3 regions of the Peribacillus sp. SRI_006 genome follow, and region 1 is predicted to be linked to each of the others. Evidence: riboswitches for the same ligand, from Rfam matches in the RefSeq annotation. Region 1 holds a riboswitch; each other region holds the start of a gene.

What was found. Region 1 has a riboswitch for cobalamin ahead of AC2YHV_RS02485 ((2Fe-2S) ferredoxin domain-containing protein). Riboswitches for the same ligand answer to the same signal wherever they lie in the genome.
Region 2: it holds a riboswitch for cobalamin, as region 1 does, so the genes downstream of both, metE (5-methyltetrahydropteroyltriglutamate--homocysteine S-methyltransferase) here and AC2YHV_RS02485 ((2Fe-2S) ferredoxin domain-containing protein) in region 1, are expected to answer to the same signal.
Region 3: it holds a riboswitch for cobalamin, as region 1 does, so the genes downstream of both, AC2YHV_RS13200 (ribonucleoside-diphosphate reductase subunit alpha) here and AC2YHV_RS02485 ((2Fe-2S) ferredoxin domain-containing protein) in region 1, are expected to answer to the same signal.

The regions. Positions count from the first base shown of each region.
Region 1 covers NZ_JBYCZT010000002.1:28,886-39,002, reverse strand. The annotation lists gene cobM (precorrin-4 C(11)-methyltransferase) at 1-156, opposite strand, end outside; gene cobI (precorrin-2 C(20)-methyltransferase) at 153-860, opposite strand; gene cbiE (precorrin-6y C5,15-methyltransferase (decarboxylating) subunit CbiE) at 853-2,067, opposite strand; gene AC2YHV_RS02510 (cobalt-precorrin-5B (C(1))-methyltransferase) at 2,051-3,163, opposite strand; gene AC2YHV_RS02505 (precorrin-8X methylmutase) at 3,169-3,816, opposite strand; gene cobK (precorrin-6A reductase) at 3,829-4,599, opposite strand; gene AC2YHV_RS02495 (sirohydrochlorin chelatase) at 4,596-5,510, opposite strand; gene cobJ (precorrin-3B C(17)-methyltransferase) at 5,529-7,166, opposite strand; gene AC2YHV_RS02485 ((2Fe-2S) ferredoxin domain-containing protein) at 7,181-7,549, opposite strand; cobalamin riboswitch at 7,702-7,891, opposite strand; cobalamin riboswitch at 8,093-8,288, shown strand; gene AC2YHV_RS02480 (hypothetical protein) at 8,272-8,400, shown strand; gene AC2YHV_RS02475 (energy-coupling factor ABC transporter permease) at 8,464-9,207, shown strand; gene AC2YHV_RS02470 (energy-coupling factor ABC transporter substrate-binding protein) at 9,209-9,520, shown strand; gene cbiQ (cobalt ECF transporter T component CbiQ) at 9,507-10,117, shown strand, end outside.
Region 2 covers NZ_JBYCZT010000003.1:363,124-373,240, reverse strand. The annotation lists gene AC2YHV_RS06010 (D-2-hydroxyacid dehydrogenase) at 1-22, opposite strand, end outside; gene AC2YHV_RS06005 (aminopeptidase) at 171-1,280, opposite strand; gene bcp (thioredoxin-dependent thiol peroxidase) at 1,292-1,762, opposite strand; gene AC2YHV_RS05995 (potassium channel family protein) at 1,825-2,244, opposite strand; cobalamin riboswitch at 2,481-2,672, shown strand; gene metE (5-methyltetrahydropteroyltriglutamate--homocysteine S-methyltransferase) at 2,818-5,127, shown strand; gene AC2YHV_RS05985 (acyl-CoA thioesterase) at 5,120-5,596, shown strand; gene AC2YHV_RS05980 (ABC transporter permease) at 5,638-6,423, opposite strand; gene AC2YHV_RS05975 (ABC transporter permease) at 6,428-7,219, opposite strand; gene AC2YHV_RS05970 (ABC transporter ATP-binding protein) at 7,268-8,275, opposite strand; gene AC2YHV_RS05965 (hypothetical protein) at 8,427-8,753, shown strand; gene AC2YHV_RS05960 (glutamate-1-semialdehyde 2,1-aminomutase) at 8,882-10,117, shown strand, end outside.
Region 3 covers NZ_JBYCZT010000008.1:97,432-107,548, forward strand. The annotation lists gene AC2YHV_RS13185 (SulP family inorganic anion transporter) at 146-1,603, shown strand; gene AC2YHV_RS13190 (hypothetical protein) at 1,689-1,835, shown strand; gene AC2YHV_RS13195 (manganese-dependent inorganic pyrophosphatase) at 1,933-2,862, opposite strand; cobalamin riboswitch at 3,155-3,335, shown strand; gene AC2YHV_RS13200 (ribonucleoside-diphosphate reductase subunit alpha) at 3,474-5,771, shown strand; gene AC2YHV_RS13205 (ribonucleotide-diphosphate reductase subunit beta) at 5,817-6,869, shown strand; gene AC2YHV_RS13210 (flavodoxin domain-containing protein) at 6,841-7,278, shown strand; gene AC2YHV_RS13215 (hypothetical protein) at 7,398-7,565, shown strand; gene AC2YHV_RS13220 (cold-shock protein) at 7,606-7,803, opposite strand; gene AC2YHV_RS13225 (hypothetical protein) at 8,001-8,492, opposite strand; gene AC2YHV_RS13230 (GNAT family N-acetyltransferase) at 8,609-9,088, shown strand; gene modB (molybdate ABC transporter permease subunit) at 9,050-9,703, opposite strand; gene spx (transcriptional regulator Spx) at 9,951-10,117, shown strand, end outside.

The DNA.
Region 1 (10,117 bases):
TAGCACCTCAGCATCGGGTTTTGCCTTAGCAATCAATTCTTCATTCACTAATGAATCCGTATATAAAATCACATCGGCCGTTTGGAGAATGTTCAATCCTTTTACAGTAATCAAATCCGGATCTCCTGGGCCAGCACCTACAATATATATCTTCATTTTCTCACCACCATCAATGTTAAGTATTCTAGTTCAAGTCCTTCCAATTCACTCACTTTCCAAATCACTTCTTCATCGGAAGTGACTTTGGTTACGACCGAGGCCTTTTCAAGTAAGTCCAAATCTTTTAAAACGGAAATCATTAAATCGATGACCTTTGCCACTTTGATGAACACCACGGCATCATGATCTTCGATCGCCTTCTTCATCGCTTCATAATCATCCCTTGCAGGAACTATCGCAACATGATCATCACCATCAGCCAAAGCGATGCCCAGCCTTGACGCTGATCCATTAAAGGAAGAAATGCCCGGGACCGTCTTGATTTCGACTTCAGGATGCAACTCCTGCATCAATTTCATCATATGTATGAACGTACTATATAAAAGCGGATCGCCTTCCGTAACGAAAGCTACATCTTTTCCTTCATTTAATTTTTGCCAAACCTTTTCAACCGTTCCATTCCATTCCCGATCCAAGATGGCTTGATCTTTCGTCATCGGAAAAACAAGGCCCAGCATCTCCTTCTCTTCAGGACGAATGTAAACTTCAACAATGCGATGGGCGTAGCTTTTACTCCCTTTTCTTTTTTTTGGATACGCAATGACCGGAGATTCCTGAATCACGCGAAATGCCTTTACTGTAATTAGCTCTGGATCGCCCGGGCCCACGCCAAGGCCATATAATGTACCAAGATTACTCATTCATGTCTTCCTTTCGTTGTGCAGTAATGATATAAACCGGATTAAGAGGTACAAATCTGTTCATTCCCAATATTGGCTTACTTCTGGAGATTTGCGCATGCATGATGGAAGTGTGAAAACCAGCTTCAGCAAATGCCTCATTAGCTCGGTAAAGATTCTCGATCGTCGCAGCATTCAGAACGATCCTGCCGCCAACTTTAAGCCGTTTGCAGCAAGTATTGATCAGCTCTGCCATTTCGCCGCCGGTCCCGCCAATGAAGATTGCATCAGGATCCGGAAAAGTTTCCAATCCCTGCGGGGCTTTTCCATGAATCGCCGTTATATCGGTACGGAATTTACGTTGGTTTTGATAACAGTTTTCTAAATCAGGCTCATTTTTTTCAATTGCGAAGATATGGCCTTCGGATGCAAGCTTGGCCGCTTCAATTGCCATTGAGCCCGTACACGTCCCAACATCCCAAACTATGCTGTTTTTCCTTAGCTTCAACGCATGCAGGCTTAGTACCCGAATTTCCTTTTTGGTTATGAGGCCTTTGTCCGGCTTACGCTGCGAAAATTCTTCATCTTCTATCCCCAAGGACCAGCTTGGACCTTCTGATTTTCTTTTCAAAATGACGACATTCAAGGGAGAGAATTCCCGCTCCGTCATTTCATCTAGTTCATACCAGCCAGATTCTTCGGCTTCTCCTTGAAGGTTTTCAGCCACAAATGCCCGGTATTCAGTCATTCCGAATGAAAGGAGATATTTAGCCAGTTGATCAGGACTATTTTCACTGTCTGTAAGTAAGGCCACTTTCGCTTTCCCATCAATTCTTTGGGCCAGCCCTTTCATGCTGCGGCCATGAATGCTGACGAGAAAGGCATCTTGCCAGCTTTCCCCCATTTTTGCGAAAGCAAGCTGAATCGAACTGAAATATGGGTAAACCTCCATGTTGATTTTGCTGGAAAGATAGCCTCCCATTCCATAAAACAGTGGGTCACCGGAAGCTAAGACAACCGTTGGACGAGTTTCATCCTGCAGTTGCTCCACGACCTTTTTCAAACCGCCCTTTATGACAATCTTCTTGCCAGAATAGTTCGGAAAGAAGGATAAGATCCGTTCACCTCCGACCAGCACTTCACTTTCTTCTATCCATTGGGCATATTGAGGCAGTAAGCTTTCCTGACCGTTATCCCCTATCCCAATTAATTTAATCGATTGACTCAATTCCAACAGCCCTTCCCAGTAATTGTCCTTTCAACGAATAAATCGCCGTTTCCATTTCAATGCCGCCCTTCACCTGGTTAATGGCAGAGAGACAGCAGGATTCACATAGTTTATTAAAAAAGTCAAAGTTATTAATGGCTGACATCATATCCCCGACTTGTGACGCTGTGTTTGCATTCTTGATTTCAAGAACAAGATCATCTTCAGCTCCGACGCTTTGGGCTATTTCCGATAGAAAACCAAAGTCGACCGGGGCACTTTTTGAATGCACCATCATCACACCTTGGGCCACTTTGGAGAATTTACCCATCATGCCGACCAGTGATACCTTTTTAATTCCCTGCCTCTTACATTGCTTAAGTGAGAAGCCCACAAAATCACCCATTTCAATAAAGGCTTCCTCAGGTAAGTCTGGAAGAAGGCCCATTGCATACTTTTCACTGCGCCCGCCAGTCGTTAAAACTAGATGCTCACACCCACTCGCTTTGGCGACACTGATAGCCTGGACGATACTTGCCATATAGGCGGAACTGGAAAAAGGGACGACAGTGCCCCTTGTTCCCAAAATGGAAATGCCTCCCACAATCCCCAAGCGGCCATTTAATGTCTTTTTCGCTATTTCTTCACCTGCGGGTACGGAGATGACGACTTTCACCCCTCTATTGATCTTAAATTCTTCCAATGTTTGCTGTACAGTGGTTAAAATCATTTTGCGCGGTACAGGATTAATAGCCGCTTCCCCTACAGGAACGGGAAGCCCGGGTTTGGTCACACGACCAACTCCGGTCCCTCCATCCAAGATAATCCCAGGTGCATCGGACCAGCTGACAGTAGAGATAATATGGGCCAGATGTGTGGCATCGGGATCATCTCCGGCATCTTTAACCGTTTCTGCACTAACCGCATTTTCCGATATTTCATATTTCTCAATAGTGAAAGTGGCATCTCGGCCAATTGGCAAGGAAATCGTTGCCTCCTCTAGTGCATCCCCCGTGATCAATGCAGTCAATGCCGCTTTGGTCACGGCTGTCGAACATGCTCCCGTCGTATATCCATGACGCATTTGTGAGGGGTCTTTTTTCACCTTCTTTTCCATGTTTTTTAACTATCAGCTAAAAGGGAAATCGCGTTCAATGCGGCAACAGTGACAGTACTTCCACCTTTTCGGCCAATATTCGTAATGAATGGAACTTCTGTGATCTTAGCGAGTTCCTCTTTCGATTCTGCTGCAGAAACAAACCCAACAGGCATTCCAATGATTAAGTCCGGTTTTGCAATTCCTTCTTTAATGAGGCGAATGAGCTCAAGTAAAGCGGTAGGTGCATTGCCAATGGCATAAATGCCCCCTTCATTTTCCTTTACAGCTTTTTGCATCGAAATGATTGCCCTTGTCGTATTCAAACGTTTTGCCTCGACCATCACATCCGGATCTGAAATATAGCAATGAACGTCCCCGCCGTGTTTTTGAAATCTTTTTTTGCCTGTGCCGCTCTCGATCATTTGCACATCAGCAATGACATGCCTTCCTTTGCGAATGGCTTCCACACCAGCTTGAATGGCATTTGGGTGAATGATGACACTTCTTCCCAATTCAAAATCCGCTGAAGCATGAATGACCCTGCGGACAATCTTCCATTCATCTTCAGAAAAATCATGTTTGCCCATTTCTTCAGCAATGATCGAAAAGCTATAATCATATATTTTGTCAGGGTCTACCGTGAGTGGTTTAAAATCTGTTTTAAAATCCATCTTGCATTCCTCCTATTTTTCAATTAGCTGTTTATTCAACTCGGCAATGACATGATCAAAACTGGAATGAACATTCTGATAGTCGACATCCGGTCGTGATATCATGATCGTCTCTATTCCACATTCCAACGCGGCTTCCAATTTCTCATCAACCGCACCGACCTTGCCGCTTTCTTTCGTTATCATCAATGTGACCCCATATTGTTCATATAGAGCTTTATTTAATTCTTTGGAAAATGGCCCTTGAATCGCAACGATATTTTTTTGTTCAATGCCCAGCTGTGCACATTTTTCCATATTGTCCATGCGTGGCAGCATTCTCGCTATGACTCTGGTATTCTCGAGCCCCACCAATTCTTTTGCAAACACGGCTAGGGTTTTACTTCCGGTCGTGAGCATGATGACTCCCCGTTTTTCTGCGGCAAGCTTGGCAGCTTCCTCATAATCACGGACAACTATCAATTTATCATTCTGAAACCGTTGACTTTCACGCTCATAACGAATATAAGGAACATTTGCTGCCTTTGCTCCGTTAAGGGCGTTTTTGGATGCTTCTTCGGCAAATGGGTGACTTGCATCGACTACAGCCTGAAAACCTTTTGCAGAGATTAAAGATGTCATATCTTCTGCAGATAATCGGCCAATCCGGGTGGATATCCCTGCATCCTGCAAACTCTTAGCAGCCGATTCGGTTACAACAGTTGCCAAAACCTTGTACCCCACCTGCTGCATCTCAATCGCTAATTCCCTTGCATCACTTGTACCCGCCAAGAACAAAATCATTTTGATGTCCCCACCGCTTGCCCATCATGATCGTGGTGATGATCATGGTCGTGGTCGTGATGGTGATCATGATCGTGGTCGTGATGGTGATGATGGTGAGCATGTCCATGTTCCTCGACATGTTTACGATAGTTTTCCAAATCACGCGCCCCGCTTGATTTGCCTTCACTGGCTTCAATTACTCGTTCTTGCAGAATGTTCTGTAAGGTTGGATGGTATCCAAAATACTTTGCCAATATGAATTCTCGATCATGATATTGCTCTTGATAGCCTTTCAGCATATCCTCCATTCTTTCCATCAACACCCCAGTGAAGAGGAAATATGGCAGCATCACGATTTTTTTTGCCCCTAATCGGATGCATCGTTCAATACCTTCATCCACGTGAGGGTCCGTTACACCCATGAAGGCTGTTTCGACCCATTTAACGCTTAATTTTTCCCATAATAATCGTGAAATTTTATATATATCACTATTGGCATCAGCATCACTGCCGCCTCGGCCAATTAGCAATATCGCTGTCTCAGAATGTTCAGAGGTCGTATCGAATCCCGCTTCCTCAAGACGGTCTGTCAGGATCGTCAATACATCATGGTGGACCCCGATCGTTTGGCCGTATGTGAATTTCACTTCTGGATACTTGGTTTTCCCGTCCTCTATTTCAGCTGGGATATGTAATTTCGAATGTCCTGCATGCAACAAAATGATCGGTATGACGATAACTTCAGTAGCCCCTCGTTTTACACAATTATCGATTCCTTTGGATATATTCGGTGCCGCAAATTCCAAGAAGCACGTTTCCACTAGGAAACGCCCGTCCATTGCCGGAATCATATTTTCAATAAAATGACGGACTTCTTCATTTCCCGAAGCCAACCGGCTTCCGTGTCCTACGAACAAAACTGCTTTCATTTACTTTCCCCCTCTTGATTAGTCTTCACAAGGCGCAGGCTCTATGTTTATTTTGGGAGCGATGTCCTGATAAGAAAAATTCTGTATCTTTTTCGAACGTTTGAAGTATTTAAAAAGCCGCTCATTTGGATGGGCATTTTGCTTATACTCGCCGACAATGTCCGTGATCAGTTCTACAAGCTGTTCCGGTTCAATGCCTTCCGCTACCGGCTGACCCGGATGGGCCGTTCTTCCAACCGGTTTAGCTCCAAGAAATAAGTCGAACTTCCCTTTTCGGAAGACAATCCCGATATCATCCATCACAGCACTATAACAAGCCATCCCACACCCATTAAAACCGATATTCAGTTCCTTGGGCATGCTCATTCCGCCAAGCACCCGGTGTATTTCGTCCGCATAAGGAATGGATTCCGCTTTTTCACCATCACAGAAATCACAGGCTTTTAATGTCAGTACATCCCCAATCGGCGACAAAAGAAAGTTTGCTGATTGCAATTTCCCCGTAATGACTTCCGGATCCATTGTCGGGATCTTTAAGACGATTTTATGATTTGGCGTATATTCCATCGTTCCCTTTTCCCCGACAACTTCCGCAAGTGTCATCATTTGTTTGGGAGTGAATTGTTTATTCGCCACACCTGGACTAACGGCAAGTTCGAATACCGACTCCATTTTTTGCTGAACAATCGGCTGAATGGACTGCTTAACGGCTTGACCCTTGACTCTTGACAGGGCCTCCATTGCCATTTCATAGGAAGCTGGCTTCTTTTCTGGTGCTTTTGTAAGTAATCCAACTCCTCCAGCGGAATCGGTTAAGGCTTCTTGATCTAATGCCCACGGTTCCGCTTCTTTTTGCAGTCGCTGATGCGGCTTCAATGTTTGCTTTTCCGAATTCAGCGTATATTTTCTCTGATAGCCTCTTGGTGTGATGATTTTGTCATCATATAAAAAGGTGGATGAATTACCGATAATGACGGTTGTCAACATTCCAATATCGTGATTCAACATATCCTGCAAATTGGTTATGACAATATCCTGCCTATCGCGATAAGCACTTTTCACCAACCCGACAGGTGTATCCGGCGAGCGGTAGCGAAGGAGAATCTTCTGTGTTTCAACAATTTGCCGGGTCCGCCTGCCGCTGCGCGGATTATAAAGCGCAATGACAAAGTCTGCCATTGCAGCTGCTTCAACCCTTTTAGCGATCAGTTCCCAAGGAGTTAAATGATCACTGAGGCTGATCGTACACGAATCGTGCATGACGGGCGCCCCAAGTAAAGACGCACATGAGTTGATTGCAGAAATGCCAGGAATGACTTCAATGCTCACTCCAGTTTCTTCTTTCCAGCCTTTTTCAATCAATACTTCATAAACCAACCCTGCCATCCCGTAAACTCCGGCATCCCCACTGGAAATCACCGCCACTTTCTTTCCCAGCTCCGCTTGTTTCACTGCTTCCTGTGCACGTGATACCTCTTCAGTCATCCCCGTACTAATGATCGTTTGATCTGTTAGCAGTCCCTGAATGAGTTCAACATAAGTTTTATAACCAATGATGTAGTCACTTTCTTGAAGGGCTTCGACGGCACGTTTGGTAATGTGTTCAAAATTCCCGGGCCCAAAGCCCACGACGAATAATTTACCGTTTGTACTCATTAAGACATCTCCTTTTACGCTTTGTTCTTTGAAATACCCGTATGAGCAGGAAAATCTGGATTAGGGGCCATTTCCCCGTCATTGTACTGATAGATCATCTGTGGAACAAACTCACCATCATCGATATTACTGACGATCTGCCGACCGAAATCAGGCGTTTCCACTCGATACCAGTTTCCTTGGGGATAGGCAATCACAACGCAGGCATCCTTACATCTTCCGTTACAGCGTGTCCTCGTTGTATGGATTTTCAGATCCAGTCCTTTTGAAGCAATTTCATCGCGAATCGCTTGGGTTACTTCTTCCCCGCCCTTTTTCATGCAGCTGCTCCCATTACAAATCAACAGATGCGTATTTGTACCCGTCAAGTTCCAAGTAGTCATCTTCTTCCTCCTGAGTTCAGGGAAAAGGCGAAATAAAAAACCTTAACATAAGAGTCAAGGTTTTAAAAAAACTATATGAATGAGGAGCCAAAGGCGAGCATGCCAAATCCTCCCAAAATCGTCATAGTCCTTCTACCTTTCCCTCCGAAAAGTATCATGCAATTTTAAAAGCAGGTTTCCTGGCTTACGCTTCATTTTACTTTGTCCCTTCCCGGCATCATGCCAGTGGCTATCGACAATTTCATCAGCGTTTACAGTAGCGGGGGCTGCATCGGATTTTCACCGATTTCCCTATTATCCCTTGCTTATTCACACAAGGGCACTTTTAAAATGAAATATTTGGTTTTATTATACATTTCAAACTAACTTAATCTATCATATAACAACTTTGTCAAAATTCAATAGTTTATTCCGACTGTTTAGAAAAGTTTAAACGTGTAAAACCAGTTACAATCCTATCCTCGCAACAAATTTCGGCCCCAAAAAAAAGATAGTGTAGCTGGAATTATTTCTTTATGGTACACTATACGAGAATTTTCTAAATAATTACATAAGTTTCATGGTGTTGAATTTCTCGGAATTCAGCTTAAAAGGGAAGCCGGTGAAAATCCGGAGCGGTCCCGCCACTGTAAAGGGAAGTTCCATTACGTTAACTTTAATCCACTGTCAAATGAGATGGGAAGGATGTAATGGGATGATGAACCAAAGCCAGGAGACCTGCCATGAAGCGTGAAACTGTTTCAGCCTACGAGGATGGGCGTGCGGATCAGGCAAAATGGCCCATGGTTGGTTCATGCTGCAAAATTCCTGTTCATTACGCACTTCTTTCCTTTGAGAGAAGTGCTTTTTAGTTTGGGCGCCGCTTTTCTTCTCAAGATTGATCAGAACAATTAAAAGTGTTGAAAGGAGAAAGAATGAAAAAAACCAATTGGAAAATTATTTATTTTGTCATTTTACTGCTTTTTGTCCCGAAACGGGCATTGGCCATGCATATCATGGAGGGCTTTTTACCCATAGAATGGGCTATATTCTGGTGGGCGGTGACGCTTCCATTTTTAATCTTGGGTTACCGGTCCATTAGGTCCAAAGTAAGGGAAAACCCAGAAACAAAAATGATACTTGGTCTATCGGGCGCATTTGTATTTATATTATCGGCCCTAAAGATTCCTTCTGTTACGGGAAGTTCTTCGCACCCTACCGGAGTTGGTTTAGGTTCCATACTATTCGGACCATTGGCCATGAGTGTGGTCGGCTCCATCGTTTTGTTATTTCAAGCTGTTTTACTGGCACACGGAGGATTGACGACATTAGGGGCCAATGCATTCTCCATGGCCGTTTGCGGACCCTTCATTGCTTACTTTGTCTTCAAGGGCGCAACTAAATTGGGATGGTCTTTTTCACTTGCCGTATTCTTGGCAGCTGCCTTTGGTGATTTGGGCACCTATGTGGTAACTTCTGTTCAACTTGCTCTTGCTTTCCCTTCCGAGGTAGGAGGATTCATGGCCTCTTTCAGTAAATTTGCCGGGATTTTTGCCCTGACCCAAATTCCCTTGGCGATCAGTGAGGGGTTATTGACAGTCGTCGTAATGAATTTCTTGAAAAAATACAATCTAGGCGAATTGAAATTTCTGCGAGTTTTATCTAAGGAGGCCCGTTAAAATGAAAAAAAGTTTACTGCTGCTTTTCCTGGTTGTCATTCTTGCAACCTTACCGTTAATCACCCAACAAGGAACGGAATTTGGCGGTGCCGACGGCGAAGCTGAGGAAGCCATCACTAAGATCCATCCGGAATACAAGCCATGGTTCAACAGTATTTGGGAGCCGCCAGGTGCAGAAACCGAAAGCTTATTATTTGCGCTTCAAGCTGCAATCGGAGCCGGTTTCATTGGATACTTCATTGGTGTGATGAGACAAAGGAATAAGCAAACCAAACAAGAATTGGCCGAAAAATCGAAGCATGTTACTCATTGATAAATATGCCTATTTCAATGGGCTAAAGGATGTACATCCGTTGGAAAAGATGGTATTTGCACTCACTCTTTTGCTGTTTTCGTTAACGGTAAGGGATATGGCCGTTTCGCTCATCACTTTTACGGTGATGAGCGCTTTAATCATTTTCGCGGCAAAAATCCCGCTTTCTTATTATCTTAAATTACTTCTATTACCAGGATTTTTTATACTATCAGGAACCATTACCATCCTTTTTTCTTTCACTAGTAAATTCACTTCGATTTCGAATATATGGTGGTCCTGTAAGATCGGGAATTGGCAAATATTCATCAGCGATGACAGCTTTGGTACGGTGGCCAATTTGATCACTGTCGTATTCTGCAGCATCAGCTGTTTATATTTCCTTACCTTAACTACACCCATTACCGTCATCCTATCTGTGCTGCGAAAACTTAAAGTGCCTTCGTTATTGGTCGATTTAATAGAATTGACCTATCGATTCATCTTTATTTTTTTAGATACGGCTTTGGCCATTCACCAATCACAAGCTTCACGGCTGGGGTATGGTTCGTTTAGGAAAGGCATTCGATCTCTCGGATTACTAATTTCATCATTATT
Region 2 (10,117 bases), on a different contig from region 1:
TGACAGTCGAAAGTATTAACATGTATATCTCCCCCTTTTAATTAACATAAAAAAACACGGGCTCTATGTGTCCCGCGCAACTTTCTCTGAGGAGGTATTCCCTTAATAAAGCATATTCGGGTGTCCCCTTTTTGAGTTGGACAAAAGCCTCATCCTTATTAAAAAAGGCTTTATTTTAAAGAATTTGGGTTTAATGCATGTAATTCCGGCAAAACAAAAAAGCCATCCCTTCTGATCAGGACGTCGTCGAAATAGATGTCACCGCCCCCATATTCCGGACGCTGGATCAAGACCATATCCCAATGTATCGATGACCGGTTTCCATTATCCGCTTCATCATAGGCAAGTCCGAGAGCCAAGTGCAGGCTCCCGCTTATTTTCTCATCGAACAAGATATCGTCCATAGGTTCCAATATGTATGGATTGATTCCAATAGCGAACTCCCCTATAAACCGGGACCCTTCATCAATATTCAGAATTTGGTTCATTTCAGGGTCACGATTGGAAGTCGCTTTAATGATTTTCCCCTTTTTCAAGTTCAATTCTATGTCACTAAAGGTGATTCCTTCATAGGTTGTGGGTGTGTTGAAGGATATCCTTCCATTAAGACTATCTTTTATGGGTGCCGTAAATACTTCCCCATCCGGTAAATTCTTTTTTCCGGCACATATGACGGCTGGCATGCCTTTGATGGAAAAGGTCAAATCTGTCCTTGGTGAAACGATCCTGACTTTGTCAGTACGTTGCATCAATTGTTTTAACGGCTTCAAAGCCGTCTCCATTTTCCCGTAATCCATTGTGCATACGTTCAAAAGAAAGTCTTCGTACCTATTGAACGTCATGCCGGCTTTTTGCGCTGCTGCCTTGGTGGGATAATTAAGTAAGACCCAACGTCGGTTGTTTACATAAAAAAGTGTAGGGGAATTCATGGCCTCCCCTTGAAGACGGTGCCTCTCGATGGGAACATCAGTCATTTCCGCAATGTTTTCTTCCCCAGTGATGATGATGACCGCATCGATATCCGTATATTTCTTCAAGGCCCATTGCGAAGCTGTGTCAAGCTGCTCCTTCACATTCCCTAGTAACAGGTGGCGGCTTATCTCATCGTCCTCGAGTTCCACATATGGATAAGCACCCACTCTGTATATTTCATCAATCAACTCTTTCAATAATGGTTTCGTGTTGATATGCCCCCGTATGAGGATTCTCTCTTTAGGCTGTAATTGTATCGAATGATGAACCAGCCTGGCTGCAAGCTTCGTTATCCTCTCATCCTTCATCTGCCTATCCCTTATTTTTCGAGTTCGCGAAGAGTTTCAAGCGCTTCTTCGACGTGGCCTTTAACCTTTACTTTTCGCCATTCTTTGACTACATTTCCAGCCTTATCAATCAGGAAAGTTGAACGTTCAATGCCCATATACTCCTTGCCGAAGTTCTTTTTCAATTGCCAAACATCAAATGATTCAGCCGCTTCATGATTTTCGTCAGCCAGCAGCAGAAAAGGCAATCCATGTTTTTCGATGAATTTTTCATGACGTGCCGCTGGATCTGGGCTGATACCAAGGATGACCGCGTTCAATTCCTCGAATTGCTCATTATGGTCCCGGAAATCACAGGCCTCCGTCGTGCAACCTGGCGTCATGTCTTTTGGGTAAAAATATAAAACAATGTTTTTCCCCTTAAAATCCGATAGGGAAACCATTTCACCATTGTTTGCAGGGAGTTTGAAATCAGGTGCTTTTTCGCCAATTTTAACAGTCATATTGAACCCTCCATTTCTTTCATTATGGTAAGAGTACCCAATAATCGAAAGAAACACAACTTTCATTTATCCTTCCTATCTTTCTGCTCCAGATCGATCACCGTACGAATCACGAACGCTGCCGGCAGTGTATACCCAATGAAGGCCTGAATGGTAGCTATCATCCTTCCCATGCCAATTGGGGCTATATCTCCATACCCTACAGAAAACATCGTCATCGCACTAAAATAAAAAGAAGTCTTCAATTGCTCATAGAAAGTCCCATCCAACCGATTGCCCATATCAAGAATCACCGAATGATTCTGAAGCTCGTATAATAAATAAATCAGTGCAAATCCAACTAATATCGTCGCATATAAATTGCCAAGCCACAGCATATCCTCTAGAGAAAATTTCTTTCCTCCCGACTCAACAAGAAATAACGTACGAATGCTCATCACCATGCAAAAAATGATCCCTGCAATCAAGATGTAGAAAGTCATCCCCCACGCCCCATTTCAAAACGCCACTTCCTCTATACATACTCCCTGTCCAAACAATATATTCTTTTTAGGAATCAGCCTTATCACCGACAAACGCATTAAACGGAAACTTTCCCTAATCCTTTTTCCATGTTGACCCTTTTGGTGGGATATGTTAAGATTGTCTAAATTTTTATAATAGTTTTTATTTTATAAATATTTGACCTGCAAACAGTTAACAAGGCAGGTTTTGCAAAATTTCATATGTGGAAATAGGTTCCTAATTTTCATTAGGATTAAAAGGGAAGTCCGGTGTAATTCCGGCACGGTCCCGCCACTGTAATGGGAATGTTAGCGTCTTTCGATATGCCACTGATCAACGGATCGGGAAGGCCAGCCGCTAATGATATTCCCTAAGTCAGGAGACCTGCCTATTTCGACAACACTGTTTTAACCTACGGGAGATAGGGAGGTGTTAGGGACCTTATAATTGTAAGGGGCATTTTGCATGCCACTTTATTTTAAGCATTTCTAACTTTCTTTTTTGACGGTTAGGAATGCTTTTTTTTTGTTCGATCAATTGAATGTAGGAGGATGGGAATTTTGAAGAGCAGCAGTTTGGGTTACCCTCGAATCGGGGAAGATCGTGAATGGAAACGTACATTGGAAGCTTACTGGTCCGGTAAAATCGATGAAGCGGAATTTACGTCACAACTAAAGGCAATCCGTATAGGCAACTTACAAAAACAGCAGCAACGGGGCATTGATATCATCCCTGTCAACGACTTCACTTTCTATGATCAAATGCTCGATATGTCCGTCATGTTCGGTCTTGTTCCTGAACGTTATTCAGCTTATGAAGGCGGAAGTGTCCCCCTTTCCGTTTATTATTCAATGGCCCGGGGAAACAATGATGAAGTCGCTTCAGAAATGACGAAATGGTTTAATACAAACTATCACTATATTGTCCCTGAATTAAAACTGGCACAGCTTACTTTAACAGAAAATAAACCACTTACAGCATATCGGGAAGCCAAGGAAAAGCTAGGGATCGAAACGAAGCCCGTTTTGATTGGACCTTATACTTTCCTCTCCCTTTCAAAAGGCTTCAATAAACAGGAAATCCCTGGCATCATCCTGAGACTGCTTCCCCTATACACGCAAATCCTGCGGGAGTTGGAGCAAGAAGGCGTGAAGTGGGTTCAAATGGACGAGCCTTCCCTTGTTTCATCCATTTCCAAAGATGATATGCAAACCGTTACTTACCTCTATGAAAAACTGAATGAAGCAGCACCAAACCTGAACATCATGCTACAAACATACTTTGATGCCGTGGAACACTATCAAGAAGTCATCGAATTAAAAGTCCAAGGAATCGGTCTTGATTTTGTACATGATAAAGGGAGGAATTTAAGTAATCTTGAGGCGTTCGGCTTCCCTAAGGACAAAGTGCTTGCAGCGGGTGTGATTGACGGAAAAAACATTTGGCTATCCGATTTATCCAAAAAAATCGAATTGATCGAGACACTTAAGAAACAGGTAGCCGAGGACCAAATCTGGCTACAGCCCTCTTGCTCCCTGCTTCATGTCCCGGTGACCGTTCGTAATGAAACCGCCCTTTCAAAAGAAGTGAAAGAGGCCCTTGCTTTCGCTGATGAGAAACTTGAGGAAATCACACTTTTGGTCAAAGGGAATAATCAAGGCATTGAAGCAATCGCCGAAAAAGTCGATGTCAATAAATTCACGATTCAAACGTTAGCCAATTCAAATGTCCGAAATCACAGGTCTGTACAATCCAATGTCGAAAAGGTTAAAAACAGGACTGCCGGCCGTCAGCTTCCATTTAAAGAACGTTACCAAAAACAACAGGAATTTTTCAAATTACCTTTTCTCCCTTCGACTACGATCGGCAGCTTTCCGCAGACATTTGAAGTTAAACAAGCACGCGGGAAATTCAATAGAGGAGAATGGACAGCCAAGCAATATGAAACATTCGTTAACGAAGAAATCGGCAGGTGGATCGAAATCCAAGAAGAAATCGGTTTGGATGTTCTCGTTCATGGGGAATTCGAACGGACGGATATGGTTGAATACTTCGGTCATAAATTAGGCGGATTCGTCTTTTTAGAAAAGGGTTGGGTACAATCCTATGGATCCCGCTGCGTGAAACCGCCAGTCATCTACGGCGACATCCATTTCATCGAACCCATGACAGTCAAGGAAAGTGTATACGCACAATCACTGACGAAGAAGACGGTGAAGGGAATGCTGACAGGTCCTGTTACGATTTTGAACTGGTCTTTTGTCCGTGATGATATTTCCAGGGAGAATGTTTGCTATCAGCTGGCGCTCGCTTTGGAAAAAGAGGTCATTGCCTTGGAATCGGCTGGAATTAAAATGATTCAGGTTGATGAGCCTGCACTTAGAGAAGGTCTGCCATTGAAAAAAAGCGATCGCGACGAGTATTTGAACTGGGCAGTGAATTCATTCTTGATATCCACATCAAGCGTGGAGGACACAACCCAAATTCACACGCATATGTGCTATTGCGACTTCAACAGTTTCATGGATGTCATCTCCTCCCTCGATGCCGATGTAATTTCCATCGAAACATCCCGCAGTCATGGGGAGCTAGCTTCCGCATTCGAGGAAAAAACATATGAAAAAGGCATTGGCCTGGGGGTGTATGATATTCACAGCCCGCGTGTGCCGGCAGTGGAAGAAATGGTCGATATGATTGAACGGGGCATCAAGGTATTGGATAAAGACCAGTTTTGGATCAATCCCGACTGCGGCCTGAAAACAAGGGGTATCCCGGAAACCGTCGCTTCCCTGAAAAACATGGTCGAAGCAGCAAAAGTCGTCCGTAAAATCCTTTTAGTAAACCAGCAGGCAAATGATTGAAAAGAACGCTGCCCATCCAACACAGCAGTCACGGACTTTTTTAACCGACCTTGTTTTTCCACCGGATACAAATCATCATAATACCATCTTTGGCGGAAAAGTAATGGCCTATGTTGATAAAATAGCTTGCATTTCCGCTATGCGACATTGTCGAAAACCCGTTGTGACTGCTTCAAGCGACTCTTTTGATTTTTTGGCCCCCATCAAAACAGGGGACGCGATCAACCTTGAAGCTTATGTCACCTGTGCTCATCGCACATCAATGGAGGTATACGTGAAAGTGGAGCGAGAGAACCTATTAACAGGGGAAAAACAGCTTACGGCACGCGCTTTTTTAACGATGCTTGCCATTGATGAAGACGGTAAGCCGACAAACGTACCTCAGGTCATTCCGGAGACGGAAGAGGAAAAACAGCAATATGTTCAAGCCCAAGCAAGATATATCGAAAGAAAGAAAAAACGGAACTAAACAAAAACCCCTTCAACATGAATGCTGTTGAAGGGGTTCTTTCAGTTCCCTGCCCCGCGGTACCTCTTCACTCCCTGATTCCATATGAAAACGGATATCACGAAAAAGGCAACTCCAATTACAGGTGTGGCAAATGCATATGCATACCACTCTTCTTTTCTTAGGAAATAAGATGCCGGATAGACACCGACAAACGCGAATGGCAGCACCCATGTAAGGACAAAACGGATGACCTTATTATAAATATCAACAGGATAGCGCCCGTAGTTCCCGATATTGTACATCATTGGCATGATGGATGTTTTCGCATCCGACCAGAACCCAATGCTTGCTATCGCAACGAATATGGCTGCATAGGCAAGTGCCCCGCCTATTGCAAAAATGATGAAAAGAATCGGGTCATACCACGCAAGCTGAAGATCCAATGAAATCGCCGAATAGAATATAATGATCAAACCGGTCACAACACCAAATAACGCTTCAAGCTCGATTCTTTCTAAAATGACTTGAAACAGGCTATGTATCGGTCTTGTTAATATCCGGTCCATTTCACCTTTGACGATATAGCGGTCATTAAAATCCCAGATGTTGAAAAAGGCCGAAAAAAGGGCGAAAGGGATAAGGAAGAATCCATAAATGAATATGATTTCTTCACGGCTCCAGCCGCTTAAAAATTGCGTATGTCCGAAAACGACCAAGATAAATACCAGATTCACGACCTGATTCAGCAGATCTGATAGGATTTCCATGAAGAAATCGGCTCTATATTGCAGTCTTGTCTTCATATATTGACTCACATATTGAAAAAACATCGATACATAAAACATCCCGTCAACCTCCTTGAATAATCAGCTGTTTTTTTGCGACTATCCATAAAAGCTGAATCGGTATTATGAGAATGATGCACCAAATTAACTGCTGTAAAAGCGCCATGCCAATTTCGCCTGAACTGTAACCGTTCGTAAAAATCATGCTTGGTACATAGCTGATCCCTTGAAAGGGTAAATATTTCATCACTTCCTGCGCCCATATAGGATAGAAACTGATGGGCAGCAGCAGACCGGAAAATAAATCAATGATAACCCTTTTAGCGCGGATTAATCCGGCATTATTATATAAGAAAAAGGTAGTGATTCCCGTCAATAAATTAATTTGTGTATTGATGATGAAACTGAACAGCAAGGAAATACCGAAGATCCCCCATACAGCCGGATCGCGCGGCAATTCAATAGGAAAAATGAAAGCTACCAGCAGCATTCCCGGAATCGAGAAGAAGAAAAAACGGAATATCCCTTCCCCAAGTCCTTGCATCGTTTTCATGCCTAAATAGTTATAAGGCCGGATCATCTCAATGGCAACCTTGCCGTCTTTAATCTCAGTGGCGATTTCGCGGTCAATATTATTGAAATAAAAAGCGCGCGCCATCCATGCAACCGCAACATAGGTTGTCATCTGCATGCTTGAAAGTCCTTCGATGGAGCTTTTTTCTCCATATATCGCATTCCATAAGAAATAATAAGCACCGATATTAATGCTATAAATTAAAATGCCGGTATAATAATCCGTTCGATACGCAAGCATCATTAAAAAACGCATGCGGATCATGGCAAGATACTTCCCCATGGCCCTCCCCCTTCTTGATAGACACGTTGTTTCTTAATGATAAGAGAGTCAGACAGTGCCTTCTTCGTAAATGTTGCGAACAATTTCTTCAATGGACGTTTCATGAATTTTGATGTCCTTTATTTTAAAATGAGATACGACAGCTGAAACAAGCTGTGAAATATGATCACTTTCTTCTTTCAACAAGGCAATGTATGTTTGATTTTTCTCATCATGAACCCAGTTAGCGGTAAATGGGAGCGCTAATGATTGCAATTCCTTCAATGCGATCGGCTCGATGAATTGAAAATGGATCTGTTTTTCCTCAGCCCAGTTATCTTTCAAACTCTGCAATTCCCCATCATAGATGATTTGCCCTTCATCAAGCATGATTACACGCTCACATAATGCTTCAATGTCCCCTAAATCATGGGTGGTCAAAAGGATTGTCGTATTATATTTCTCATTGATTTCTTTCAGGAACTCACGAATCTTCATTTTCACGAGCACATCAAGTCCAATTGTCGGCTCATCCAGGAACAGCAAAGGCGGATTGTGGATCAAGGCTGCCGCAAGCTCGCAGCGCATTCGCTGACCAAGCGAGAGTTTACGCACTGGTTTGTCCAGCAAAGGACCGATATCAAGCGTCTTGATGACATGTTCCATATGATCGTTATATTGTTCATCCGTTACCTTATAGACCTTTTTTAACAGCCTAAACGATTCTTGAACCGCAATATCCCACCAAAGCTGTGAGCGCTGACCGAATACGACTCCAATAGTCTGAGTGAACCTTTCCCTCTCTTTATGTGGATTCATGCCATTGACCGTGATTTCGCCTGCTGTCGGTTCCAAAATACCTGTCAGCATTTTGATCGTGGTCGATTTCCCTGCTCCATTTTCCCCGATATAAGCTACCATCTCACCCTTTTTTACAGTAAAATTGATATCATTGACGGCAGGGACGACCTTATAATTTCTGGTAAGTAAATCCCGGAAGGCACCCTTTAGCCCTGAACGGCTTGATGCCGACTTAAATTCCTTCCGAAGCTGTTTCACTTGAATTGCATCACTCATCCTGTTACATCCTCCGTAATCTCATGTCCTAATGAATTAGTTTATCCAAACCAACCTTTTTAGACAATAAAAATGCTTGGATGTCATCTACCATTTTCAGGGAGGGAATGGCCGTTGTACCAGATACATATATAAAGGAGACGAGTATGCTATGAATATCAAAAAATTATTACTATCCCAAATTGAAAAGGTCGTTTTCGACCTTCGATATGACTTCCTTTATGAAGATGAGTACGGTGAATTATTATGCCAGGTCATCCAAAGGGATTCCAGCGGGTCGATCGAAAGCACCCCCATCAGTTTCCACCTTCGCATTAATGAAGAGAAAGGAACCGGGCAGCTAATCTATTACCAAGCCCAGGGCGAAATGAACCGCCAATCCTTCGACATCGAAAATCCTGACACCATCTTGGCCGTCCTTACTTTCATAACAGGAGTTTTGGGATCCCCCCAAAAAAATGTTGGACCGGAATCCTGATTCTTCTGGGGGCGCTGCGTTTCCACCAGGGTACGAATCACATTTCCTAGCCTTCCACCCCAGATTTCCAGAGAGAAAAGTGCTATGATTAAGAGGAAATATGTTTATATTTATAGGAGGTTTTAAGATTGGATTTTAGAAATTCGGAGCTTTTACATAAAGAGGCATTGGAACATATCGTTGGCGGGGTTAACAGCCCATCCCGTTCTTACAAAGCTGTAGGCGGCGGTTCGCCAGTTGCGATGGATCATGCCAAAGGGGCTTATTTCTGGGATGTTGATGGCAATAAATATATCGATTATTTAGCTGCATATGGCCCGATCATCACAGGGCATGCGCATCCACATATTACGGAGGCTATCGTTAAAGCAGCGGAATCCGGCGTTTTATACGGCACTCCGACAAAACATGAAGTCAAATTTGCCAAAATGCTGAAAGAAGCCATACCATCCATGGATAAAGTCCGCTTCACCAATTCAGGCACCGAATCAGTCATGTCCACCATCCGTGTTGCCCGCGCTTACACAGGGCGCGATAAGATCATCAAGTTTGCAGGCTGTTACCATGGACACTCTGACCTTGTTCTCGTCGCTGCAGGCTCCGGCCCGTCCACTCTAGGTACACCGGACTCTGCAGGCGTTCCAAAAAGCATTGCACAAGAAGTCATAACGGTACCTTTCAATGATATCGGTTCATTTAAAGAAGCACTTGATAAATGGGGCAATGAAATTGCAGGCGTGTTGGTAGAACCGATCGTCGGCAACTTTGGAATCGTGGAACCAAGTCCTGGCTTCCTGGAAGAAGTCATTTCATTATCTCATGAAGCCGGATCACTCGTCATTTTCGACGAGGTCATCACAGCGTTCCGATTCATGTATGGAGGGGCACAGGACTACTTGGGAATTCAACCCGATTTGACCGCGCTTGGAAAAATCATCGGGGGCGGGCTTCCCATTGGTGCTTATGGCGGTAAAAAAGAGATCATGGATTCTGTCGCACCTCTGGGACCAGCCTACCAAGCTGGTACGATGGCAGGAAATCCGGCTTCCATGCTTTCCGGGATAGCTTGCTTAGAGGTACTTAAAGAAGAGGGGCTTTACGAAGAACTTGACCGCCTGGGGAAAATCCTTGAAGAAGGTATCTTGAAAGCGGCTGGCCAATATAATGTTCCGATCACCATCAACCGCCTTAAAGGGGCATTGACGATTTATTTCACGACTGAAAAAATTGAAAACTATGAGCAGGCGGAAAATACGGATGGCGAAATGTTCGCCAAGTTCTTCAAACTCATGCTCAATCAGGGAATCAATTTGGCACCGTCCAAATACGAAGCATGGTTCTTGACAATCGCTCACACGGATGAT
Region 3 (10,117 bases), on a different contig from region 1:
AAGCATTTTCCTTCGTAAGATAAGAAATGAATAGCCCTCGATTTGTCGTTTATATTATCCATATAGATAGAATAAAGGACTCATGCTATAATTTAGTGCGTTAAAAAAGAAATGAACACACATATATAAAAGAAGGAGTGTTTCTTTGAATACATCTGCTTACAAAAAGGAATGGTTCGGCAACGTTAGAGAAGATGTTCTTTCGGGTATTGTCGTTGCCTTGGCATTGATTCCAGAGGCGATTGCCTTTTCGGTCATTGCTGGCGTTGACCCAATGGTTGGTCTATATGCCTCATTCTGCATTGCCATCGTCATCTCCTTTGTCGGCGGAAGGCCGGGAATGATATCGGCTGCCACTGGCGCAATGGCACTCGTCATGGTCGACCTTGTTAAAGATCATGGCTTGAACTATTTACTTGCTGCAACCATATTGACTGGTTTGCTGCAAATTTTACTAGGGGTTTTAAAAATCGGGAAATTAATGAAGTTCATTCCGAAGCCAGTCATGACTGGTTTTGTGAATTCTTTAGCCATCTTGATTTTCACGGCACAGCTCACCCATTTCGTGGGCGAAACATGGATCATGTATGTCATGACAGCCGTTTCATTAGCTATCATTTATCTTTTTCCGCTGATCACGAAAGTCATACCTTCACCACTTGTCGCCATCATATTCATGACGATCGTTGCAGTTACCACGGGGGCTACGGTGCGGACGGTTGGGGATATGGGGCAATTGACCGAAGCGCTTCCGATGTTCATGCTTCCAGACATCCCTTTGACCTTCGAAACTTTGGCGATCATTTTCCCTTATTCCATTGCCCTTGCGTTTGTTGGACTGCTTGAATCGTTATTGACGGCTCAAATTGTCGATGAGATGACTGACACGGACAGTAATAAGAATAAGGAAGCCAAAGGCCAGGGGATTGCGAATATCGTCGCCGGATGTTTTGGCGGCATGGCAGGATGTGCGATGATCGGCCAATCCGGTATCAACATTAAATCTGGTGGAAGGGGCCGGCTCTCGACATTTGTAGCGGGCGCATTCCTTATGGTATTAATCGTGGTATTGAATGATGTCCTTATCAAAATACCGATGGCTGCACTTGTCGCAGTCATGATCATGGTTTCAATCGGGACATTTGACTGGTCTTCCCTAAAGAGGCTCACTAGAGCTCCTAAGTCGGATGCAACCGTGATGATCGTGACGGTCCTCATTGTCCTTTATACACATGACTTATCAAAAGGCGTATTTGCCGGAGTGCTTTTGAGCATGATTTTCTTCTCGGCTAAAATTTCTAAAGTGGCAGTAGAGAAAACGGCAGACATCCAGGCTAAGAAAATCACTTATCGTATCAGCGGACAAATATTTTTCGCTTCTGTCCAGGACTTTGTTTCAAAGTTCGACTTCAAGGAAAAAGCCGATGCAATCGTCATCGACTTCTCCCATTCCAAGATCTGGGATGCTTCAGCAGTCGGTGCTGTCGATACGGTTATTCTTAAATATCAGCTCTTGGGAATACCTGTCCAAGTCCAAGGACTCGATGAAGAAAGTTCGACATTGCTTGAAAAACTCGCCACCTCAGAAAGTAAAATATCTTAAAGAAGTAAAATTCTGCTGAATAGAAACTTTTCAAACCGACAAAATAGATAACATGAATCATTTCCTTTTGAAAGGAGCGAAAAGCATGACACCCGAGCAGGATTATACGGCAGCAAATCTGTCACCGGATTTATTGAATGAACTGAAAAGCTTTGAAAGCAAACTTGGCGAGGAAGCCAATAAAGAATTGATTGTCATCGCCTATGAAAAAGAAAAGGAATCTTTAAATTAAGAAAAAAGACTCAAACACCCTTAATGGATGGTTGAGTCTTTTTTTGAATGTACAAAAAAAGGCTGCCCAAGTTTTAATGAGCAACCCTTTTCCTGAATTATTTGCTGAATACGTCGGTTAAGACCGGAACGATTTGTTTTTTACGCGATACAACGCCTTCCAAGACGGCGATGTTATTGTTTAATGAAACGTCATATGCCTTTTCAACCGCATATGCCGCTTTACCAAGGGCCAAGGCAACGGAATCATTAGTCAGGATATCCGTAACGACGAATAGGAACAAGTCCAATTCCTTCACTGCGATGACCGCTTCAATCGCTGCTTCCAATTCTGCTTGCTTAGCAAGGACTTCGTTCGGATCAACGGCATTGACCTGTGCTATTTCCACTTTAGCCATTCCCATGGAGAATTCCTTGGCATCAAGAGTGATGAGCTGGGCAATCGTTTTGTCGCTTAAGTCAGCTCCCGCTTTCAACATTTCCAAGCCATATTTTTCAGCGTCGACTCCAGCAATGGCAGCGAGTTCCATTGCTGCTGCAACGTCCTGCTCCGTGCAAGTCGGCGATTTGAACAATAAAGAATCGGAAATGATGGCAGACAGCATAAGACCTGCGATTGCTTTAGGGACTTCAATGCCGTTTTCTTTATAAATTTTATTTAAGATGGTTGCCGTACAGCCAACTGGTTCTGCACGGTAATATAATGGATCGCTTGTTTCAAAGTTAGCGATACGGTGATGGTCGATAACTTCCAACACACGGACTTGGTCAATATCTTCAGCACTTTGCTGGCGTTCGTTATGATCGACCAGGATTACGCCATCAGCTTCCCCTGCAACTTTTTCCACAAGACGGGGAGCATCGAATTTGAATTGGTCCAATGCATATTGAGTTTCACCATTCACTTCACCCAGACGAACTGGTTCAGCGTTGATACCTAGCTGTTTTTTAAGATCTGCATAAGCGATTGCTGAACAGATTGTGTCTGTATCCGGGTTTTTATGTCCAAAAACTAATACTTTTTCCAAGATTTTATCCCCTTTTTCATAAATATTTTTCCGCGAATCCCCTCAGTGCAATAACGGAGAGCCACCTTTACTAGACACTTTATTTTAACACAAAATCCCGTAAAATCAGCGCTTGATTTATCCATTCCCCCATAAAATCTTTCATTCCCCCACCCTCTTCCATCACTTTGTCAATAGATAAGGGTTGGTTTTTTTCAAATATATTAGTTGAATTATCATCGTATATGGCTTACGATAATATAAGCAGAAATACTAGATATTGATTACATAAACAATTCCAATAACTATATATAGAATTTTTATAATCCAAGGTGCCAGTGATGGCTGAAAAGGGAATCCGGTGTAAACCCGGAACTGTCCCCGCAACTGTAAATGTGACGAAATGAGAAAACCACTGTATAGCTCTCTATACGGGAAGGACTCAAAGTAGGATGATCATGAGTCAGGAGACCTGCCTTGAATTTTTCACGTTTCTTATTCTTCGGGGATTGAGATGATGAAACGATAGTATAACGGCTATTTTTTCATGCCTCTTTTATTCTATCGTTTGATCCGCTCAATTCTTTGGGCGGTTTTTTTATTTTAGCGGAAGTTAACAAGGAGGATTATTAATGACTCAAACATATAACTCTACCATAAGTGAAAATGACACAGAAGCGAAATCCATCCAGCTTGAGATGTTATCGAAGGAATTCGAAGGCCGTCTCGATATGGAAAAGTTCAAAAAGCGTTTTACAAAATGGCTTGATCGCAAAAGTGACTCAACCGAAGAACAGGCTTCAAAAAAACTGATTCAGCTCGCTCTTGAAGGCGTGGATATCGATGCCCCGGATTGGACTTTCGTTGCTGCAGCAGAACTGTTGAATACAATGTATAGGGATGCACAAGCCAATCGAGGTTATGAAGGCAAGAGTTATGGCCCATTCTATGAGCTGATCACAGAACTCTCCCAGCTATCGGAAGGTCAGCGTTATCCCATTTATAAACCAGAACTGCTATCTTCATATACAAAAGCGGAAATTGAGGAATTGGGATCGGTGATCGACCCGGAAAAAGATAAATTATTCTCTTACATAGGCATCTACTTATTGAATGACCGTTATCTGGCCCGCCCAAAAAAGGACAAGGTCTTCGAACTGCCGCAAGAACGTTTCATGATCATCGCGATGGAAATCATGCGAATGGAAAAAACGGAGCACCGCCTGCAACTGATAAAAGAAGCATACTGGGCCATGTCCAACCTTTATATGACCGTTGCGACTCCTACACTCTCCAATGCAGGTAAAACCCATGGACAGTTAAGCTCCTGCTTTATCGACGCAATTGAAGATTCTATCGACGGAATTTACCTATCAAACTACGATGCGGCAAAAGTATCTAAATTCGGCGGCGGTGTTGGTCTTTACGTCGGTAAGGTTCGCTCGCTTGGTTCCGATATCCGCGGTTTCTCTGGAAACAGTTCCGGCACGACGCCCTGGATTCGACTATTCAACCAGACAGCTGTAAGTGTCGATCAATTGGGGCAACGTAAAGGTGCCATCGCGATTTACTTGGATGCCTGGCATAAAGATATCATGAGCTTCCTCGATTTGAAGACTCAAAACGGGGATGACCGATTAAAAGCACATGATATTTTTACAGGTGTATGCATACCGGATTTATTCATGGAGGCTGTACGCGACAGAAAAGAATGGTATCTTTTCGATCCGCATACCGTTAAGCAAACCCTTGGATTTTCACTTGAAGATCTTTATGACGAAAAGAAAGGCGAAGGAAGCTTCAGGAATCATTATGCACTTGCTGTCGAGGCCGCAGAAAATGGCACGCTTCCAAACTATAGCTTTGAAAAAATCAATGCGATGGACATCATGAAAAGCATCATGATTTCTCAATTAGAAGAAGGCGTACCGTATATGTTCTACCGCGATGAAGTGAATCGGAAGAATCCGAATAAACATAAAGGTATGATTTATTGTTCTAACCTTTGCACGGAGATTGCCCAAAACCTAAGCCCTTCGACGATCACGGATGAATATGAAACAGAAGATGGAGATGTTGTTGTGGTTCGTAAAAGCGGCGATTTCGTTGTCTGCAACCTTTCATCCATTAACTTGCCCCGAGCGGTGGGCAGCGATGTTCTGGAAAGATTGATTCCCATTCAGATCCGTATGCTGGACAATGTCATTGATGTGAATAATCTTCCTGTCAAACAAGCATCCATCTCGAACAAACGGTACCGGGCAATTGGTTTAGGAACGTTTGGATGGCATCATTTACTTGCCACACAGAATATTTATTGGGAATCCGATGAGGCTGTTCGCTATGCAGATGCTTTATACGAAAAGATCGCTTACTTAACTATCAAGGCATCCAACGAACTGGCCAAGGAAAAAGGATCTTACCCATACTTTGAAGGTTCTGATTGGCATACAGGGGACTATTTCGAACTGCGTGACTATACAGATCAAAAATGGCTGGATTTAAAAGCAGACGTGCAGGAGCACGGAACCCGTAATGGCTATTTAATGGCGATTGCCCCCAATTCATCGACAGCCAAAATCGGTAATTCCACGGATGGAATCGATCCTTTGTATGAAATTGAATTTTACGAAGAAAAGAAAAACTTCAAATTCAAGGTGACCGCACCAGGCTTGACGCCAAATACGTATGAATATTATAAAAAGACGCGATTCAATTTGGATCAACTGGAAAGCATCAGGCAAAATGCAGCCCGCCAACGCCATATTGACCAAGCAATCAGCTTTAATCTGTATGTACACAATACAATCAAAGCGAAGGTCCTTTTGGACATCCATTTAACGGCATGGGAAAGCGGGTTGAAATCAACGTATTATGTTCGTTCGACGTCTTCCGAATATGACAATGCCTGCGAAAGCTGTTCAAGTTAACGTCAATCATGACCCAGTAATCTATTCTTAAAGGAGTTTTCACGAATGACCAATCATATAAAAAAAATTCGGATGCTCGAACCGACGCATCCAACAAAGGCAACCGGTGTTTTCAAAGGAGAAGCTTCAGGCTTCCTCCTTTGGAACGATATACAGTATGAAAAATTCTATGATACCTATACACAGCTCATCAATAACTTTTGGAAGCCTTCGAGCGTGAACATGATTCAGGATAAAAAGCAGTGGGGCGAATTGGATGAAGATATCCAGGACGCTTTTCTCGATATCCTTACGATGATTGCTGGAATGGACAGTCTTCAAACGCCCACTTTAGTAGAGATCCTTCGGTACATAAAAGATCCGGCGGCAAAAGCTATTCTGGCCAACATGGCCCAGCAGGAATCGATCCATAATGAGTCTTATTCCTATATCCTTGCTTCCTTGATTCCGGTAGGCAAGCAAAAACAGCTTTTCGACCGCATCAAAGAACATCCTGAAGTGATTAAGCGTAACCAACCGATCGTTGATGCTTATCAAACGTTCGTGGACGATCCCAGCCCTCAGCATTTATTCGAGGCACTGATCCATTCAACGAACCTTGAAGGGATTTATTTCTATTTGGCTTTCGCCTTTTATTATAATCTAGGGCGCCAAAATCTAATGACCGGTTCAGCTACGATGATATCCTATATTCATCGCGATGAAATGGTCCATTTCGATTTCATTGGCATGCTCGTTCAAATCTTGATGTATGAATATCCTGAGTTAAATAATGAAGAAAACACGAAGTTCATCTATACAACGATTGAAAAAGCAGTCGAACTCGAAAAGGAATGGTCTGAATATATGCTCGAAGATATCCAAACGAAAGCCGATCTCGATTTGGAAGAATTCAATGAGTACATCGAATATATCGCCAACAAACGGTTACGTATGCTAGGCCTTGAAAATTTGTATAAAGAGTATGGCGAGAACCCGATGCCATGGATCAAAACGTTCGATGATGAATCCATCGGCCTTACCAAAACCGATTTCTTCGAACAGAAGTCAAGGACTTACAGTCAAGTAAATGCCAGCAATGGGTTCGATGAGCTGTAAAATCGCCATTGTCTATCATTCTGCCGGCGGCAATACAAAAGCGCTTGCTGAAGCCCTCGCTGCCCTTTTACCTGAGGCTTTCCTATATCGAATGAATGAATTCGATTTACGTACATTGCCGGATTACGATGCCTTGATCGTCGGCACCTATACATGGGGCAATGGGGAGCTTCCCGCTAAATCAGCTGCCTTTTATAAAGAATTGGAACAGTTGCCTATTGCTCGCCTGAAAACGGGAGTCTTCGGCACTGGCGAAACCAACTATAATCATTTTTGTGGGGCGGTCGATCATTTCCGGGATATGTTATTTGCGAAGAGCCAGTTATTGGTGACATTGAAGATAGAACAGATGTATCAAGAATCAGACCTGCACAGACTTCAAAAGTTCGCTTCGCTATTCCAGAACTGACTGAAAGGGGATTGCGTTTTCGCATATCCTCTTTCAGTGTTTTTTTTTAAAACTTGGCTCCCTCAAGCATAGCAACGGTAAGCATGAAGTATAATGGAGAAAAAAGGAGATGATATCCAATGACTGAGAATATAACCCAGTTCCTTCCTATCCTTTTTATGCTAGTGCTTGTCGCATTCGTTATATGCATCGTGTTTTTCCTGTCAGGGCATTTTAATCGTACTAAACGGATCGAAGAAAAATTGGACAAAGCATTAAAGGAAATCGCCGAAAAAAAGGAAAAATAAAAAGACTCCAAAATCGGAGTCTTTTTTTATATGCGTTCAATTATTTTTGAACGTTAGCAGCTTGTGGTCCACGAGCGCCTTGCTCGATTTCGAAAGAAACTTCTTGGCCTTCTTCAAGCGTTTTGAAGCCTTCACCTTGGATAGCTGAGAAATGTACGAATACATCGTCTTGGCCTTCAACTTCGATGAAACCGAAACCTTTTTCTGCGTTAAACCATTTTACTTTACCTTGTACCATGATAGTTCCTCCTGTGTTTGGAAAAATCCATTTTATTACTATTTTTGGTTCTGGATAATGTTTCAAGAGGAATCCTATTACAGTAAATCCTTCTATCAAACTTTTCCGAACAAAAATAATTACTCATATTATATCATGGAAAATCCTAAAAAAACAAGATTATCGCCGTAAATCAACCGACAAATTATCCTAAAATTCTACATATTCCTCTTCTTGCTTTGTCGGAAGCCTTCGTCCAATAAGTAGCGCTCCGCCTCAACCGGACTTTCGAAACATTCCTCAAGATTCGACCCTGAATAAACATTCCAAAGCAGGTCTTCCTTTTGAAGTGTAAGCTCTTGCTTTTCAGGGCCAATCCATGCCCCTTCCAACCTAGCGAACTCGTTTTCCTCTTCTTCAATTTCAGCCGGAGGTTCAGATAGGTAATCCACGCTTCTTTGGATCAATTCTTTTAATTCGGCTTCATTATAGTCACGTATATTGATAAACCCTTTACGGTCAGTGTCTTTTTTTCTCATATGCCCTGCGTAAACGAACCCATTTCCATTGGGATGCAAGTGCTGAACGACAATCTTTTTCTCCTGGACGCTATCTGGATAATGGAAGTTCACACGTCCCAATGAAACGTCTTTTCGCTGTAATTCCGGAAAAGTTTCAATGATGCTCAATTTTTCTTCAAATGTTAACAAATTTCTTCCTCATTTCATTAGTTCATATTGTTTGTCGATTATAACACAGACTGATTAGAAACAATAATCCCCCTCTTCCATTATAATGTAATGAAAAGGAGTGATAGGATTTGATCATGAGAATTCGGGACCTGGAATCAGACTATGGCCAGCAGCTATTTAAACTGCAGAAAGAATCCTATAAGGTGGAAGCGGAAATGACCGGTTTTGCCGATATACCTCCTCTATTGGAAACATATGACCAATTCATACATTGCCATGAAACGTTTTTATGCTATTTAAAGGGTGATGCCTTAGCTGGTGCCATATCTTATACAAAAGAGAATGGCCAATTGCTGATTTGCCGAATGGTCGTCCATCCTGATTATTTTCGGCAGGGTATTGCGGACGCATTGTTGCATGCTCTCCAATTACACGTCGACTGGGAAAAGATATCCGTTTCGACCGGTAAAATGAACCTTCCCGCACGAAATCTTTACGAAAAAAACGGATTCACCCATAAAGAGGACGTAGAAGCCGCACCTCGCTTATTCATAAGCATATACGAAAAACAGCATTCATTTTATGTATGTCACGATAAAAAGCATAATGAATGAAATGACAATGATTACGGCAACCCATAACCAGGCCAATGTCATATTCCCGGAGTCCATGGCGATATAAATCGCGGTCGGTATGGTTTGTGTCTGTCCGGGAATGTTTCCGGCAAACATGAGTGTGGCCCCGAATTCCCCCAACGCACGCGCTGAACTTAGGATGGCACCTGTGACGATCGATTTGACCGCCAATGGGAGGGTTACAAACAGGAATAACCTCCACTCCCCGGCCCCGTCAACCCTTGCTGCATTTTCAATTTCTTCATCTATACCTTCAAAGCCCGTTTTAGCGGATTGGTACATTAGCGGAAAAGCTACCACGGTAGATGCAATGACCGCAGCCCACCACGTGAACATCAAGGGCTGGTCAAAAACCCTTTCAATGAATTGTCCCGGCAGTCCATTCTTGCCAAAAATCACGATCAATAAAAAACCAACGACGGACGGCGGCAAAACAAGCGGCAATAAAAACGCTGTTTCCAACAGGACTCTTCCCCTGAATTGCTTTTTAGCCATCATTCGCGCAAGGAAAATTCCTAAAATGAAAACAAGGATACCCGCCAGTCCCGCTACTTGTATCGATAGCCTGACTGGTGACCAAAAATCCCCTGTCATGATACTTCTCTCACATCACTATTAAATATCGGCATATGCAGGTCCTTATTCGGTTTCATTACCCAAACCGTTTCTTTTTCATTAAAGGCAGATTTCATTTCATTTTCTCCCTTTCCTTTTAAAATAACAATTAAGTTTATTTTTCTTGACATCTTGCTGACACAAAGAAACGTTAAAGTAAGAGTATCACAAATATAAAAATAATTTCATTCCAATAAACTTGAAAACTTTGAAGGAGTCGATTTTAATGGTAACAATTTATACTACTCCAAGCAGTTTAGCCTGTCGTAAAGCAAAAGCTTGGCTTAAGAAGAACGAAATTTCCTTTAATGAACGTAACCTATATTCCCAGCCTCTTTCTATAGAAGAAATAAAAGAGATTTTACGTAAAACGGAAGGCGGGACAGATGAAAT